DNA from 2 places in the Kitasatospora sp. NPDC057542 genome. Region 1 is predicted to be linked to the other one. Evidence: riboswitches for the same ligand, from Rfam matches in the RefSeq annotation. Region 1 holds a riboswitch; the other holds the start of a gene.
What was found. Region 1 has a riboswitch for cobalamin ahead of ACFU7Y_RS13255 (cobalamin biosynthesis protein). Riboswitches for the same ligand answer to the same signal wherever they lie in the genome.
Positions count from the first base shown of each region.

Region 2: linked by a shared signal. The riboswitch ahead of ACFU7Y_RS34900 (prenyltransferase/squalene oxidase repeat-containing protein) and the one ahead of ACFU7Y_RS13255 (cobalamin biosynthesis protein) in region 1 are both predicted to bind cobalamin.

Region 1 covers NZ_JBHVFE010000080.1:9,047-17,038, forward strand. Annotated here, with positions in the region: gene ACFU7Y_RS13245 (putative cobaltochelatase) at 1-525, opposite strand, end outside; gene ACFU7Y_RS13250 (cobyric acid synthase) at 608-2,146, opposite strand; gene ACFU7Y_RS13255 (cobalamin biosynthesis protein) at 2,143-3,135, opposite strand; cobalamin riboswitch at 3,243-3,376, opposite strand; gene ACFU7Y_RS13260 (S9 family peptidase) at 3,901-5,007, shown strand; gene ACFU7Y_RS13265 (hypothetical protein) at 5,661-6,986, shown strand; gene ACFU7Y_RS13270 (phosphatidylcholine/phosphatidylserine synthase) at 7,174-7,992, opposite strand, start outside.
Region 2 covers NZ_JBHVFE010000417.1:816-8,013, forward strand. Annotated here, with positions in the region: partial or broken gene ACFU7Y_RS34885 (energy-coupling factor ABC transporter ATP-binding protein) at 1-83, opposite strand, end outside; gene ACFU7Y_RS34890 (CbiQ family ECF transporter T component) at 80-1,306, opposite strand; gene ACFU7Y_RS34895 (hypothetical protein) at 1,311-2,432, opposite strand; gene ACFU7Y_RS34900 (prenyltransferase/squalene oxidase repeat-containing protein) at 2,429-5,218, opposite strand; cobalamin riboswitch at 5,323-5,467, opposite strand; cobalamin riboswitch at 5,545-5,621, shown strand; gene ACFU7Y_RS34905 (hypothetical protein) at 5,754-7,166, shown strand.

The sequences.
Region 1 (7,992 bases):
GAACCGGGCCGCGTGCCGCACCGACACGCCCTCCCGCTCGACGTAGGAGCGGCCCATCGCGGCGGCGTCCAGCAGCAGGTCCACCACGTGGTCCTGGAGCAGGTTCACCTCGTCGATGTAGAGCACGCCGCGGTGTGCCCTGGCGAGCAGCCCGGGCTCGTACGCCTTGACGCCCTCGGCCAGCGCCCGCTCCAGGTCGAGCGAGCCGACGATCCGGTCCTCGGCCACGCCGACCGGCAACTCGACCAGCTGGGAAGGCCGTTCGGAGGAGGGCGGGGAGACGTGCGGCCCGTCCGGGCACTGCGGGTCGGGCGCGGCCGGGTCGCAGGCGAAGCGGCAGCCGTCCACGGCGGCGATGGCCGGCAGCAGGCCGGCCAGCGCGCGCACCATGGTCGACTTCGCGGTGCCCTTCTCGCCGCGCACCAGCACGCCGCCCACGGCCGGGGAGACCGCGTTCAGCAGCAGTCCCAGCCGCAGGTCGGCCATGCCGACGATCGCGGTGAACGGATAGCGGACGTCACTCATGCCGTACCCCACTCCTGTCGTGCCCGGTTCTGCGGCCCTGCCTGGCCCTGCGGTCCCGTCCGGCTCTGCTGCCGTACCCGGTTCATGCGTCACTCCCAGGGGCCCCGGGCGGGACGAACGGCAGCGATCCGGCCGCCGGCACTCCGCCCTCGATCAGCTTCCACAGCGCGTCGGTGTCCGCGTGCTCCTCGATCAGGTCGCCCAGCCGGTCCAGCCGGGCCTCGCGCGCCGCGGCGAAGGAGGTGTCCGGCGCCGGGACGAACGCCCGGCCGGACAACCCGGCGACCTCGCGCAGGAGTTCGCGGCGGAACCCGTCGTTCTCCAGCACGCCGTGCCAGGTCGTGCCCCAGACCGAGCCCACCCGGCAGCCGTCCAGACTCCGCCCGTGGCCGTCGGAGACGAACGTGTCGCCGCCTTCGACCGCCACCACCCCGTGGTGGATCTCGTAACCCTCCACCCGCTGCCCGTACGCCTCGCCGACCGGCCGTGCCAGCACCTTCTCGATGCCGAACCGCACGTGGGTCGGCAACAGGCCGAGGCCCTCGACGGCACCCGACTTGGACTCGACCTCGTCCACGATCGAGTGCGCCAGCATCTGGTAGCCGCCGCAGACCCCGAGGACCGGCAGCCCGGCCGCCGCCCGCGCCTTCAGGGCCGGCTCCAGGCCGCGCTCGCGCAGCCAGGCGAGGTCCGCGACGGTGGCCCGGGTGCCGGGCAGCACCACCAGGTCGGCGTCGGCCAGTTCCTCCGGCCTGGTCGCCCAGCGCACCAGCACGCCCGGCTCCTGCGCGAGCGCGTCCACGTCGGTGAAGTTGGACAGCCGCGGGAAGCGCACCACGGCCACCCGCAGCACGTCCGCGCCGAGCGGCCCGGGCCCGTCCGCCCGGTCCACCACCGTGGACAGGTCCAGCGAGTCCTCGGCGTCCAGCCAGAGCCCGGGCAGCATCGGCAGTGTGCCCAGCACCGGACGGCCGGTCAGCTCGTGCAGCATCTCCAGCCCGGGTGCCAGCAGTCGCGCGTCGCCGCGGAACTTGTTGACGAACCAGCCCGCCACGTGCCGCTGGTCCTCCGCCGACAGCAGCGCCAGCGTCCCGTACATCGCCGCGAAGACTCCGCCGCGGTCGATGTCCCCGACCACCACCACCGGCAGGGCGGCGGCCGTGGCCAGGCCCATGTTGGCGATGTCGCGGTCGCGCAGGTTGATCTCGGCGGGCGAGCCCGCGCCCTCGCAGACCACCACGTCGTAGCGGCGGCGCAGGTCGGCCAGGCACTCCAGGGCGCGCTCCAGCAGGACGGGCTTGCGCTCGCGGTAGTCCAGCGCGCCCACCTCGGCCACCGGCCGGCCGAGCAGCACCACCTGGCTGCGGCCGTCCGCGCCGGGTTTGAGCAGCACCGGGTTCATCGCCGCCTCCGGCTCCACCCGGGCGGCCTGCGCCTGCATCGCCTGGGCGCGGCCGATCTCGGCGCCGTCGGCGGTGACGAAGGAGTTGAGCGACATGTTCTGCGCCTTGAACGGCGCGACCCGCACGCCCTGGCGGGCGAGCCAGCGGCAGATCCCGGCCGTCACCACGCTCTTGCCCGCGTCCGAGGTCGTCCCCGCGACCAGCAGCGCGTTCGTCATGCCCATCCCCTCTTCCCCAGGAACGCCCGCAGCAGGACGTGCCCCGCGACCGTCGTACCCAGCGCCAGTGCGCCCACCCGCCGGGAGAGCGCGCAGGCCCGCTCGATGTCGTCCACCGTCACCGGCCGCAGCTCCGCTCCCAGGACCGGCCGGTGCTCGATCCGCTCGCCGTACCGCAGCGTCCCGCCCAGCCGTACGCCGACCGCGCCGGCGAACGCCGCCTCCGCCTGGCCCGCGTTCGGGCTCGGGTGCGCGGAGCCGTCGCGCCGCCAGACCCGCCAGGCCGTCCGGGGCTCGGGTGCGGCGGCCACCGTCAGCAGCGCCGTCAGCCGGGCGCCCGGCCAGCCCGCCAGGTCGTCCAGCCGGGCCGAGGCCCAGCCGAACCGGGCGTGGCGCGGCGAGCGGTGGCCCACCATGGCGTCCAGGGTGTTCACGGCGCGGAAGGCCAGCAGTCCGGGGGTGCCGGCCAGGGCGCCCCAGGTCAGCGCGTTCACCACGGCGTCGGCGGTGTTCTCGGCCACCGACTCGACCACCGCCCGGGCGATCTGCTGCCCGTCCAGCGCGCTCGGATCCCGCCCGCACAGGTGCGGCAGCCGCTCCCGGGCGGCCGCGAGGTCGCCCGCGGTCAGCGAGCGGCCGATGGTGCGCGCCTCCCGGGTCAGCGAGGTGCCGCCGAGCACCGTCCAGGTCGCGGCCGCCGCCAGCGCCGCCCGGCCCAGCGGGCGTCGGCCCACCGTACGGTCCAGGGCGAGCGCGCCCGCCGCCACCGCGCCCACGCACAGCGCCGTGTACCCGGCCCCGGCGCCGCGGTCGTCGCGCCACAGCCGCCGCTCCAGCCGGGTCGCGGCGCTGCCGAAGACGGCGACCGGGTGGCCCCGGCGGGGGTCGGCGAAGCGGGCGTCGGCGGCGTAGCCCGCGACGGCGCCGAGCGCGAACGCGGCGGCGCGGGTCAGCGGGCGCGGAGAAGGAGAAGGTGCGGGCGGGGTCATCGGTGGCACGGCGGAAGGCAGCTCGGAGTCCGGCGGGGCGGGGCAGCCTGCATCGCGTGCGTGTCCTCACTCAGGGTCCGCGCCCTGGATCGACGTGACGGGGGCGAGAGTCTCCTGGCTTCCGGGTCGAACGCACCCCCGGAGCCTTCCAGCGGCCGTCGACGGCCCGCCGTGGCGATGTTCCGAGCGTGCTCCCCGGTGACAGTGGCGGGACCGCGCCGGACTTCCACCGGCTTCCTCTCCATGCCTCCGTTTGGCCCCAGGATCCCATCACGGGCCCGAACCGGGAGTCAACCGAGGTCACGGAGGGGTTGGTCACACGCGGGCGCCGCTGACTGACACCCCGTGGGATCGCCCGGTGCGGCACCGGCCCGGGGACGGGGCCCGTCCCCCGGATCCTTGCCGGGCCCGCGACGCGCCCCAGCCGTTGGCCGGGAGGTACCCCCACGTCCGCCTGGCGATGCACGCACCCCGACGCCGCGGTCCGATCCGACGGAATCCGAGAGACAGGCCCCGGGCCGCTTCGTGGGTTCGGCGGCCGGGGCCGCATCGCACGCCACGCCTGCCTTTCGGTGGCACGCTCCGCAGCGGCCCCCGTCGCCCCACCGTCGACTCCTCCACCGCCCGCTTCCGGCCTCTCCTCGGCACCGTCGGGTCGCCGCCGAGGTCACCCGGACGGCCTAGCCCGGTGGCCGGGCGGGCGGGGCGCCGGTGGACTGGTGCTCGAACACCGTCCGGTCCGTGACCAACAGAGCGGGGAGCGAAATGCGATGGGGAACCGCCGCCGTCGTGGCGGCCGCAGCGGTCGGGGCCGCCGTGCTGTTGATCGGCCGTCGGGCCTCCGAGCGAATGGTCCGTCCGGCGACCGCCGTCCAGGAGTCCGGTCCGCTCCTGGTCCACAGTCTCGCCCCCGGCCGGGTCACCTTCACCCGCGGCCCCGAGAGCCTGCGCCCCGGCCGCTGGGCGGTCGAGTGGGCGGACGGCGGGCACGCGGTCGTCGAGGAGATCCTGCACAGTGACGAACGGGGCGTCACCCGCCGCCTGGTCCGCGCCGACCGGGGCACCCTCACCGCCGGCACCGAGGTCCGCCTCACTCCCCGGGTCCACCTCGGCGACCCCACCGAGGCGCTCGGCCTCGCCTTCGCCGACACCGTCGTCGAGGGCGAACTCGGCGCGCTGCCCGCCTGGCAGCTCGACGGCAAACGCGGCACCTGGGTGATCCTGGTGCACGGCCCCGAAGCCGACCGCCGGCAGACCCTCCCGGTGCTCCCCGTCCTCGACCGGCTCGGCCTGCCCGCCCTCGCCGTCACCTACCGCGGCGACCAGGGCGCCCCCGCCTCCCCCGACGGGCTCAGCCACTTCGGCGAGACCGAGTGGCGAGACGTCGAGTCGGCGGTAGGGCTGGCGTTCGACAGCGGTGCGGGCGCGGTGATCCTCTACGGCTGGTCCCTCGGGGCGACCATGGTCCTCCGGACGGCGGCCCGCTCCGCCTGGTCGCACGCCATCCGCGGACTGATCCTCGACTCGCCCGTGCTCGACCTCCCGGCCTCCGCCCGCCGGGACGCCGCCCGGGCCGGCTTCCAGGGTGTCGCCGCCGAACTCGGTGCCCTCGCCGCCCAGGGCCGCACCGGCGTCGACCTCGCCGACTTCGGCCGTATCGCCGAGGGCACCGACCTGCGCGTGCCCACCCTCCTGCTGCACAGCCCCGAGGACCGGATAGCCCCCTTCGGCAGCGCGGAGAAGCTGGCTGCCGCCCGCCGCGACGTGGTCAGCCTCCAGGCGTTCCCCGGCGCCGACCACGCCACCCTCTGGAACACCGCCCCGGACCACTACACCGAGCTCCTCCGCCGCTGGCTCACGCCGCTGCTCTAGCCCCCTGACCGTGCGGGCGGTTTCGGCTGGGCCCCACCCGGCTTTCCGGTGGGGATTCCGTCGTTCACGAATGAACGTTTCTGCCATTCCGCCGGGCGTGCACGAGAAGTCGGCCGGTCCGACTTCTCGTGCAGCACGACCCCGCCACCCCGCCCGCCATCCGTCCGGATTCGGGCTGGACAGTCCCGCCGGAAGTCGGCGGAGCGGATTCCCCGCGTGAAAAGCCCCCTGCCGTCAGGGGCAACAATTGGACCGACCCCTTACCCCCCACCCGTACGCACGGTGATCGGACGAGCATTCCCGGCGACCGGGGCAGCGCCGGTGGCATGGCCAGGTCACACGTTTCCGGCCAGGCGGTTTGCCGTTGTTGCCCGATCTTGCGGAGGTGCCGCCACCGGTCGCCCGGTCGTACGGACAACCGGATGTGACAGAAGGCCGGTACAAGGGGAAGACTGCTCGACGTGACGTCTCGGAACCCGCGCGACCGTGATGCCCCGCTCCCGCCGACGATCGGTACCGGTGCGACGGTGACCCGTCTCCCCGGAACGGCCCACCGGCCCGCCGGTGGCAGGCCGGGCGGGGCGGGTGTCCCCCGTAACGGAGTACCCCGGCGACGAGGGCCCGCTCCGGCTCCCGGGCGGGGCCGGGTTCCCGTGCCGGAGGGTTTCCCGGCACCCGCCGAGCTGGCGCCGCTGGCCCGGAGGATGCTGGTGGACGCCGTCCGGGTCGCCCGTTGGGCCGGGGAGCTGGCCGAGGTCGACAAGCGCGGTGAGCTGCTCCCGGAGGACGCCCGCGCGGCGGGCCGGGCACTGGCCATGACGGTCGGCGCCGCCGCCAAGGCGTGGGGGCAGGCGCTGCTGGTGGGTCTGGTGGAGGCCCGTGACGGCGGAGCCGGCCCCGGCTGGCGGCTGCACGCCTGGGAGCACGACGACGAGGCCGTGGTGCGTGGCTGGTCGGCGCTGTTCGACGCCTGGACCCTGCTCGCCCCGGTGCCGCCCGCCGCGCTGCGCGGCGTGTTCGCCGTACTGGCCGGGCAGGCCGTGGACCAGGCCCCGCAGCTGCTCTCCTTCCTGCACCTGGTGGACGGCCCGGTCGCCGAGAGCGAGCTGCTGGAACTGCTGCGCCGCGGCCTGGACGAGCGCCGGGTCGGCGCCGGCCTCGGCGGACCGGGCCTGTCGCCGGTGCCGCACGCGGCCTCGGCCGTTTCCGCCGTCCGCGGCACCTGCCGCGCGCCGCAGATCGACACCCCGGCCGCGCCCTCGGACGTGGCCGCCGTCCTGGACTGGATGCTGGACGGCCTGGCGGCCGTCGGCGCCCTGGTGCGCAGGAACGATGCCGCGGAGCTGTCGCCGCTCGGCCACTGGGCGGTGCGGGCGAAGCTGGAGGAGATCTGCACGGTCGCGCAGACCGCGGCCGGGCACATCGAGCAGAGCGCCTTCGAGCTGCTGAACGCCTGTGCGGACTACTCGCCGGGCCCGGCCCGTGCCGAGTTCCGGGCCTGGGTCGCGGCCCGACCGGCGGACCGGGCGGTGGGCGAGCTGCTGGAGGCCGCGCAGGGCGACGACGCGCTGGTGCGCGGGCTGGCCTTCGAGGCGCTGCGGGTGGCCGGCGGTCCGGCCGAGCAGGCGGTGCGCGCCGCGGTGGACGAGCCGGTGCTGCGCCCCTACGCACTGCTCTGGCTGGCGGAGCGCGCGGACGAGGGCGTCTCCCCGGCGGACGTGCTGGGCGCGGAGGACGCGGCCTGGCTCTGGGTGGACACCGCGGCCGCGGTGCTCGACCACGGCGAGACCGAGCTGCTGGTGGGCCACGTCGAGGGTGCCTCGGCGGGCGACCCGGTCCGGCTGTTCGCCCGGGCCCGGCAGTCCGGGCACCCGCGGGCGGCCTCGGTGCTGACGGCGGTCTCGGGCGTGCACCCGGACCCGGGCGTGGCCCGGGCGGCCCGCCGCTCGGCGTTCAGCGTGCACACCGGTGGTGCCTGACTTTTATGACAATTGCGGAAGAGTTCGGAGTCCGCAGCGACGGCGGATCCGGCGGATCCGACGTCCGTGTCGGCGTCCGCACCGGCGGTCCCTGAGCCCGCACCCGCGGCGCTCGACTGTTATGACACATGAGAAGGGCCCGGAACCAACAGGTTCCGGGCCCTGACTCTTATGACAATTGCGGGACTCAGCCGAGCCGCGACTCCGCCCGCCGGGCGCGGACGTCGCCGACCTTCTGCCCCACCTTGCGGCGGATGACCAGCAGCGGCGCCATCGCGGCGAGCGTGATCTGGGCGAAAGCGCCGACGTGCATCAGGGTGTCGCCGCCGGGCAGCCCGGTGGCCCAGGCGGCCAGGCAGCCGATGGCCACGACGACCCAGCAGAGCGTGGCGGTGGCCAGCAGCCCCTGCGGCTTCGGGTACTCGATCCGGCTGACCATCAGGTACGCGGCACCGAAGATGGCGAGCAGACCGGGCAGGAACGGCGGGTCGAGCAGCACGATGGCGATCACCGTCATCGCACCCATCGGGCAGGGCATGCCCTGGAACACCCCGGGCCGCATCTTGACGGCCGAGAAGCGGGCCAGCCGCAGCACCACCGCGAGCAGCACCGTGATGGCGATGAGCGCCGACAGCTTGCTGTTGGAACCCTGGGAGACCATGCCCCAGACCGCGACGAAGTAGGCCGGCGCGATGCCGAAGCTGATCAGGTCCGCCAGGTTGTCCAGTTCGGCTCCGAGGGCGGAGGAGCGCAGCTTGCGCGCCACCAGGCCGTCGAAGAGGTCGCACATCGAGCCGATCAGCAGCAGCGTGACCGCGGTGGCGGCGCTGTGCCGGTCCGGAGCGGCGTCCGGGTTGGTGATGTGCGGGACCAGGACCCCGGTGGTGATCGAGTAGATCGCCAGGAAGCCGCAGACGGCGTTCCCCAGGGTCAGGAAGTCGGCGGTGGACAGGTGCTGGGGAGAGCGCGGGGCGCGCAGCTCGCGGTCGCGCGCCCAGCGGCGGCG
Region 2 (7,198 bases), on a different contig from region 1:
TCCGGGATGTGCAGGTCGATGTCGCGCAGGACGGGCGTGGTCTCGCCGTCGTACACCACGCTGACCCGGTCGAATCGGATCACGTGCTCACCTCGGAGGTCGTGCGGTCGGTGGTGGCGGCGCCGGGGCGCGTCGTCGGGCGCGGCCCCGGCACGGCGGCGGATCCGGGCGTCCGGCCGGGCGGCGGCGAGACGATCCCGGCCGCGCCCGCCAGAAGCAGGGCGAGCACCGGGACGAGCGGCAGCGTCGGCCAGGCCAGCGGGTAGAGGGAGGGGTTGAGGTCGGTGGCGTCGTAGCCGACGGTGGCGAACAGCAGCACGGCGGCGGTCACACCGCACCCGGCCACGCCCCACTCGGCGGCCCGCCAGCGGTCCGGCCGGTAGGTGGTGCGCCGCACCCGCCGCCCGCCGAGCAGCAGGCCCGCCACGCAGAGCACGGCACCCGTGAGGAAGGCCGGCAGCCCGAGCACGGCGGGCGCCGTACCGTCCAGCAGCCCGTACACCCCGGCGCACAGGCCGCACATGCCGAGCAGCATCAGCGCGCCGGTGATCCGGCGGGAGCGGCGTGAGGCCGTGCCGGAGCGGCCGTAGCCGCGCGAGTCCATGGCGGCCGCAAGGCTGAGCGAACGCTCCAGCGCGTCCTCCAGGACCGGGACGACGATGCTGCGCAGCGCGCGTACGCCCTTGCGCCGCCCGGCGCGCAACCGCCGTGCCCGGGCGACGCGTTGGACGCTCTGCACCAGCTGGGGCGCGACACTGAGCGACACCGTCACGGCGACGCCCAGCTCGTACAGGGCGCCGGGCAGGACCCGCAGCGCCCGCTTGGGGTTCGCGAGGGTGTTGGCGGCGCCGATGCAGCAGATCAGGCAGGCCAGCCGCAGCCCGTCGAAGGCCGCCGAGAGGGTGGCCTCCAGGGACACTGGGCCACCGATCTGGATCCCCGCGTACCAGGCCGGGGTGGGGATGTGCGGCAGGGAGAAGAGCAGGTGGTCGTGCGGGGTGATGCCGGTGGCGAAGACGCACCGGAAGACTACCCGGATCGCCACCACCGTCAGCGCCAGCCAGAGGTAGTAGGTGAAGCCGCGGGCCCACGGGGCCTCGGTACGGCGGGCCGTCACCACATAGCCGAGCACGGCGAGGACGAGCAGGAGCAACAGCGGGTTGGTCGTGCGGCTGGCCGCCGTCGCCAGGGCGAGCGCCCACGCCCACCAGGCCAGCGGGTGCAGGTTGCGTGCGCTGCGCCGACCACCCGCTCCCCGCCCGGGGGCGGTGGGCGGGGCGGCGGCGTGTTTGTCGAGCGCGGTCACCGGATCACTCGGCCTGTCGCCGGCGGCGGCGCGCCGTGATCACGGTCGCCACGCCCAGGACCACGACGAGGACGGAACCCACCACCGCGGGGAGCATCGAACCTGAGTCGTGCGGGGCATCGGCCACCGGGTTGGCGTCCACCACCCCGCCGGGCACGGCGGGGGTGGCCGTCGGCGCGGCCATGGCGGGCTGCTCAGTCGGCTGGTCGCTCGCAGTGTCCGTCGGTGCCGCGGTGGGCGGCTCGACCGGAATCGGTGTGGCGGGTACCGGCGTCGGCTCGGGGGCGCCCGGCGGGGTGACGCCGTCCTCGGGGGTACCGGCCGTGCCGTTCCCCGGGGGCGTGACGGGCGCGGGCGGACGGGCTCCGCCGGCCGGGGGTTTGGCGGGAGCCGGGGCACGCCCGGTGCCACCGGTAGTGCCGGAGCCGCCGGTGCTGCCGGTGCTGCCGCCCGAACCGGTGCCGGAGCCACCACCACCGCTCGTACCGGTCGCCCCCGTGGAGCCGCCCGAGCCACCGGAGCCGCCCGCGGCGCCCTGGCCCGGGTCGGCCGGCTGCCCACCGGTGCTGGAATTGTGCGCCCGAACGCTGTCCGGCGAGAACGTCGGACGCCCCTCGGTGCCCTCGATGTTGGTGCCGCCGAAGATCCACAGGTCGACGCTGCCGGGCTTCGGCTGGTAAAGCATCGCGCCGAGCTGGCTGTAGGACCACTCGTTCTGGCCCGGATCGGCGTGCCAGTACGACCAGTACGCGGTGGCCGGGGGCGTCAGGACGCACTTCTCCTGGTCCGGGGTCGGGAACTGCTTGCCGCCCTGGAAACCGCTGTAGCCGATCCGGCAGATGAAGGCCGGGCCGTCGTGGCCGGTGCCGGTGGTCTTCCAGCCCCCCTGGTTCAGCAGGGTGTACCCGGTGGTGGGCGTGGTGCCACAGGAGCGCAGCAGCGGTCCGCCCCACGTGCTGAAGTCCACGGCGAGTACGACCCCGGAGGTGGTCGTGCACTGGTCCATCGGCAACGGCGCCGCAGCGGCCGGGGCCGCGCCCACGGCGACGCCGCCGAACGCGAGCGCGGAGGTCAGCGCCGCCGCCCCGGACAGCCGGGCGAGCCGTTCACCGAGTCCCCGGCTCACCGGTGCCGCCCCGGGGTGGCCGCGATGCGGCGACGGGCGACGAGGACGGCCGCGGCGCCGAGCGCGGTCAGCGCACCGGCGCCCGCCGTCAGCGCCAGTGCCTGGCTTCCGGTGCTGGCCAGATTGCCTGAACCGGTCTGCCCCGGCACGCCGCCGGACGCAGCGCCACCGCCGGACGAGGGGGTGTCGGTGACCGGGATCGGCGCGGTCGTGGTGGGCGAGCCCGTCGGGGTGCCGGAGGGCGTACCGGTCGGTGTCCCGATGGGAGTACCCGTCGGGGTCGGCGTCGGCGTCGGCGTTCCGCCAAGGTTGCGGGAGAGCGTGCCGAAGGAGATCCCGGTGGCACCGCCCAGGACCTGCGTCGAGGCCCGGACGTCCGAACCCTGCTGCCCGCCGGAGGCGACGTTGAACCCGCCGTCACCGTTCTGCTGGCCCGCGAGGAAGTCGAGCGCCTTGGCGATCTGTCCACCGTAGGTGGCCTGGCGCAGCGTCATGCCCTGGACGGCCAGCGCGGCCGAGTTGGTGGAGTCGCCGGCCGCACCGGGGAAGCCACCGTCGGGCAGCTGCCGCGCGGCGAGCCAGCCGAGCCCCTTGTCGACCGCCTGGGCGGCCTCGTCCCCGGGGACGAGGGCGAGGGCCATGACGGCCATGGCCGTACTGTCCACGTCGGAGTCGCCGGTGGCGGGGATCAGGCTCGGCCAGGAGCCGTCCGGGTGCTGGAGGCTCTTCAGGTAGGCGATCGCGGGGGCAGCGTCGGTCGCGTCCCCGGCCCGGAGCTGGGCCATGACGGCGAGCGACTGGGAGAAGACCGAGGTGGCGTAGGTGTAGTTGCCCGGGGCGTCGCAGCCGGTGTTCGCGTCGGCCCTGGTGCACACCATCGCGGCGAGGGCGGCGATCAGGTCGCGGCCGCCGAAGGCCCGCGGGTTGCGGCCGACCACCTCGGCGAGCAGCGCCTCCTTGCCGATGGACCCGCCGCCGGCGTACTCGGTGCCGATCGCGGTCCAGTCGTTGACGGTGCGCTCGCTGGCGTCCTTGCCCTGCTGATCCAGGAAGTCGACGATCCTGCGCAGCGCGGCGTCGTCGGTTCCGGTCGCGGCGAGGGCGTAGGCCCCGTCGATGGTCAGGCCGAAGTCGGCGAAGGCCGGGAACCCCTCGTAGTAGTGACCGTCGATCAGACGGGACGGGTCGGTGAGGTAGGCACTCCCCTTGGCCGCGTCGGGCTTCCTCCCCGCAGGCGGGGTCGGCGTGGTCGTGGCACCGGCCGGATCGTGCCGGACGCTGGTGAGATCGGTGCCGGTCAGGACCAGGATGGCCTGCTCGGTGGCGGCGGTGTCCGGATCAGTGGTCGACGCGTCCGGGCCGAAGCCGCCGTCCTTGCCCTGGCGGGCGGCGAGCCAGGCGGTGGCGGCGGCCCGGCGAGAGCCCTGGCCGGTGGCCTTGAACGCCTGGGCGGCGCTTGCGGTGCTGGTGGTGTCGCCGGGGGCGCCGACATACGGCAAAAGGGAGCCGTCGGGCTGCTGGCTCGCCGCGAGCTGGTCGGCGGCCTTCTTGGCGGCTGCTTCGTACCCGGGGGCCGTGCGCAGGGCGAGGACCGCGAGGCCGGTGGTGAGCGGGTCGGATTCGCAGTGGTCACCGGCGACGATCATCGATCCGGCCATGCCGCCGTCGGCGCACTGGAGCGCCGTGAAGCGGGCGAGCGCCGGGGCGGGCGGTGCGACGCCGGCGCGCTGGAGGGCGATGACGCCGAGGGACTGGACCCAGGGCGAGGCCGCACCGAGGAAGTCCCCGGCAGCGGTGCACTTGCCGTTCTCCCCAGCTACGGTGCACACGTGCTCGGTGAGCACGGCAACCAGGTCCCGGCCGCCGAAGGCACGGGGGTCGCGACCCGTACTCTCGGCGACGAGGGCCAGCAGGGCGGCAGCCCTCGTGTCGGGCCTGTCGGTCGGACCGTCGGGGTACAGGAACGCGTCGGTGTGGTCCGCGAGGAAGCCGATGACCTTTCGCAGCGCCGGGTCCTGCGTCCCGGCGGCAGCGAGCGCGATGGCGGTGAGGGCGGTCCGGGGGTAGTCCGGCCCAGGGGCGGCCCAGTTCTCCATGTGATCGCCGCCGACGAGTTGACCGGCCAGCCAGGCCGCGGCGGCCGCCGGATCACCCGTGGCGGACGGCGATCCGGTCGGGCTCGGGGTCGCGGAAGGGGACACAGAGGGCGAGGGGCCGCCGTTCTTGGTGCGGACGGAGTCCGGAGTGAAGCTCGGCGCCCCGCTGGTGCCGCCGATGTCCGTGCCGCCGTAGACCCAGGCCTCCACCTCGCCGGGCTTGGGCTTCTGCGTGCCGGCCCCGAACCGGCTGTAGGACCAGGTCTGTTGGCCGGGCTCGGCGATCCAGTACGACCAGTACGCGGTGGCCTGCGGTGTGTTGACGCACGGCTCCTCGGCCGGTGTCGGGTACTGGACGCCGCCGTTGAAGGTCCCTGTCCCGAGCCGGCAGATGAAGGCGGGTCCGTCGTGTCCGGTTCCGGTCGTGGTGAAACCGGCATTGTGCAGCAGGTTCATGCCCGTCGTGGGGTGGGCGTCGCAGCCCCGGACGACACCGCCGCCCCAGTGGCTGAAGTCGACGGCGACGATCGCGCCCGTCGTTGCCGTGCACTGCTCGATCGGGTCGGCTGCCGCGGTTCCGGGGTGTCCGAGCAGGACCGTGCCGCAGGCGGCGACCGCGACGGTTCCGGCGATCACCAGGGAGGCGAGGTCCCGGTTTCTGTGACGTGTGCGATTGCTGCTGACCCTCACGGCGACTCCCTGGTCGGTCGACACGGGAGGCAACGGCGCAGCCCACGGCACCCCGGGAAGGGGGCCGCCAAGACTGCGTCGTAGTCCGCGACGACGCAAGTGCTCTGTGAACAGACCCCCGGTCCAGGCATTCCGGCTCACCCACCCTCAGGTGGGTCCACGGTTGCGGGTCAGCGCCGGAGTTGGACCGGCTTCCCCTGAATGCCGAGGGCAAAAAATCGGTTCATCAGACCATGGCGGCCGATGAGGAGTCAACGGGGCGTCAGATCGTTCACATCACCTCGTCGGACGACGGGACGTGCGATAGCGTCCGCTGTGGCCGAGTGGGGGAACCCGGTGCGAATCCGGGGCTGACGCGCAGCGGTGTGGGGCGGTGGTCGTGCCGTCCCGAGCCCGAATGCCCGCCCGGCCGTGCACCACGGCGAAAGCCGGCCCACGCGATCCGGGCGGCGACCGCTCCGGCAGTCGCGCGCCCCGAGTGGACGCAGGAATTCCGGGGCAGGGTCGGCGCCCGCCACCCCAAGGAGCCTGTCCCGTGCCCCTCCTCACCCCATCCCGTGCTGCCTCGGCGACCACCGTCGCGCTGGCGGCCGGTGCCCTGTTGCTCTCTGCCGTCCCCGCCCACGCGACCGCCACCCCGGCCCAGATAGCCACCTCCAGGAGCACCGGCGTCACGTACCTGAAGTCTCTCCAGGCCGCCGACGGCAGCTACGTCACCGGCGGCGGGCTCTCCAACGAGTGGGCCTTCAGCGCGCTCGCCGCCGCTGGAACGGCCGCCGCCGACGTCACTCCCGGCGGGGACACCACCAAGAACGCCCGCCTGGTGTACCGCAACCAGCTCGCCGCCCCCGGCCGGCCCAGCGCCTCGCCCGTGGCCACGGACTACGAGCGCGGCATCCTCAACGCCTACGCCGCGGGCATCGACCCCGCCCGCGTCGGCCCCGGCCGCAATCTCCTTGCCGACCTCACCGCCTACTGGCAGAGCGCCGAGCCCGGCTACTACGGGCCGTCCGCCAACTTCAACGGCACCGTCTTCGGCCTGCTCGCCCTAGCCGGCGCCAAGACCCAGGCCGGCGCCCAGCGCTCCCCGCAGAAGCTCATCGACGCCTCCGTCACGGCGGTGCGCGCCAACCAGCACAACGACGGCGGCTGGAACTACAGCAAGGCCGCGGGCGACCCGACGGCGCTCGCCCAGGGCAGCGACATCGACATGACCGGCGCTGCCATGGCCTCCCTGTGCGCAGGCGGCGTGCCCAACACCGACCCGGCGATCGTCGCCGCCAAGAACTTCCTCAAGGGCAAGCTCGCCGCCTCCGGCGCCTTCAACGCCATGTTCGGGGTCAACACCGACTCCAACGGCTGGGCCGTGTCCGGCCTCAACGCCTGCGGCATCAACCCCCAGGGCGCCGACTTCACCAGCGGCACCGGCAAGACTCCGGTCGACTTCCTCATCGCCCAGCAGTTCAAGCCCGGCGGCGGCTTCAAGTACCTGCCCACCGACACCAGCCCGTCGCCCTACGCCTCCGTCGACGGCCTGCGCGCCGTCGCCGGCGCCGGGTTCACCGCCACCCCGCCCACCCCGACCACCGCGGGCGAGCCCACCTGGGCCGCCACCACCGACTTCACCGCCGGCACGGCCGCCCGCCTCTCCCTGGTCGTCGACGACGGCACCAGCGCGCTCAGGGTCTGCGCCGTCACCCTCACCCCCACCGGCACCACCACGACCCTCGGCGACGTCCTCGACCCGGCGGGCACCGCCACCCCGAGCGGCTGCGTCACCTCCGTCACCCCGTCCACCGGCGGCGGCACCATCACCGCGCTCAACGGCACGGCCAACGGCGGCTCCTCCACTTGGAAGGTCAGCCTGGACGGTGCCACCGCCACCGCCGCCACCCGGGCCACCACCGTCCACCTCGGCGACACCGTCTCGCTGCGCTACGGCAGCTGACCGCACGACGCCGGAGGGGGCGCCGACCCCTC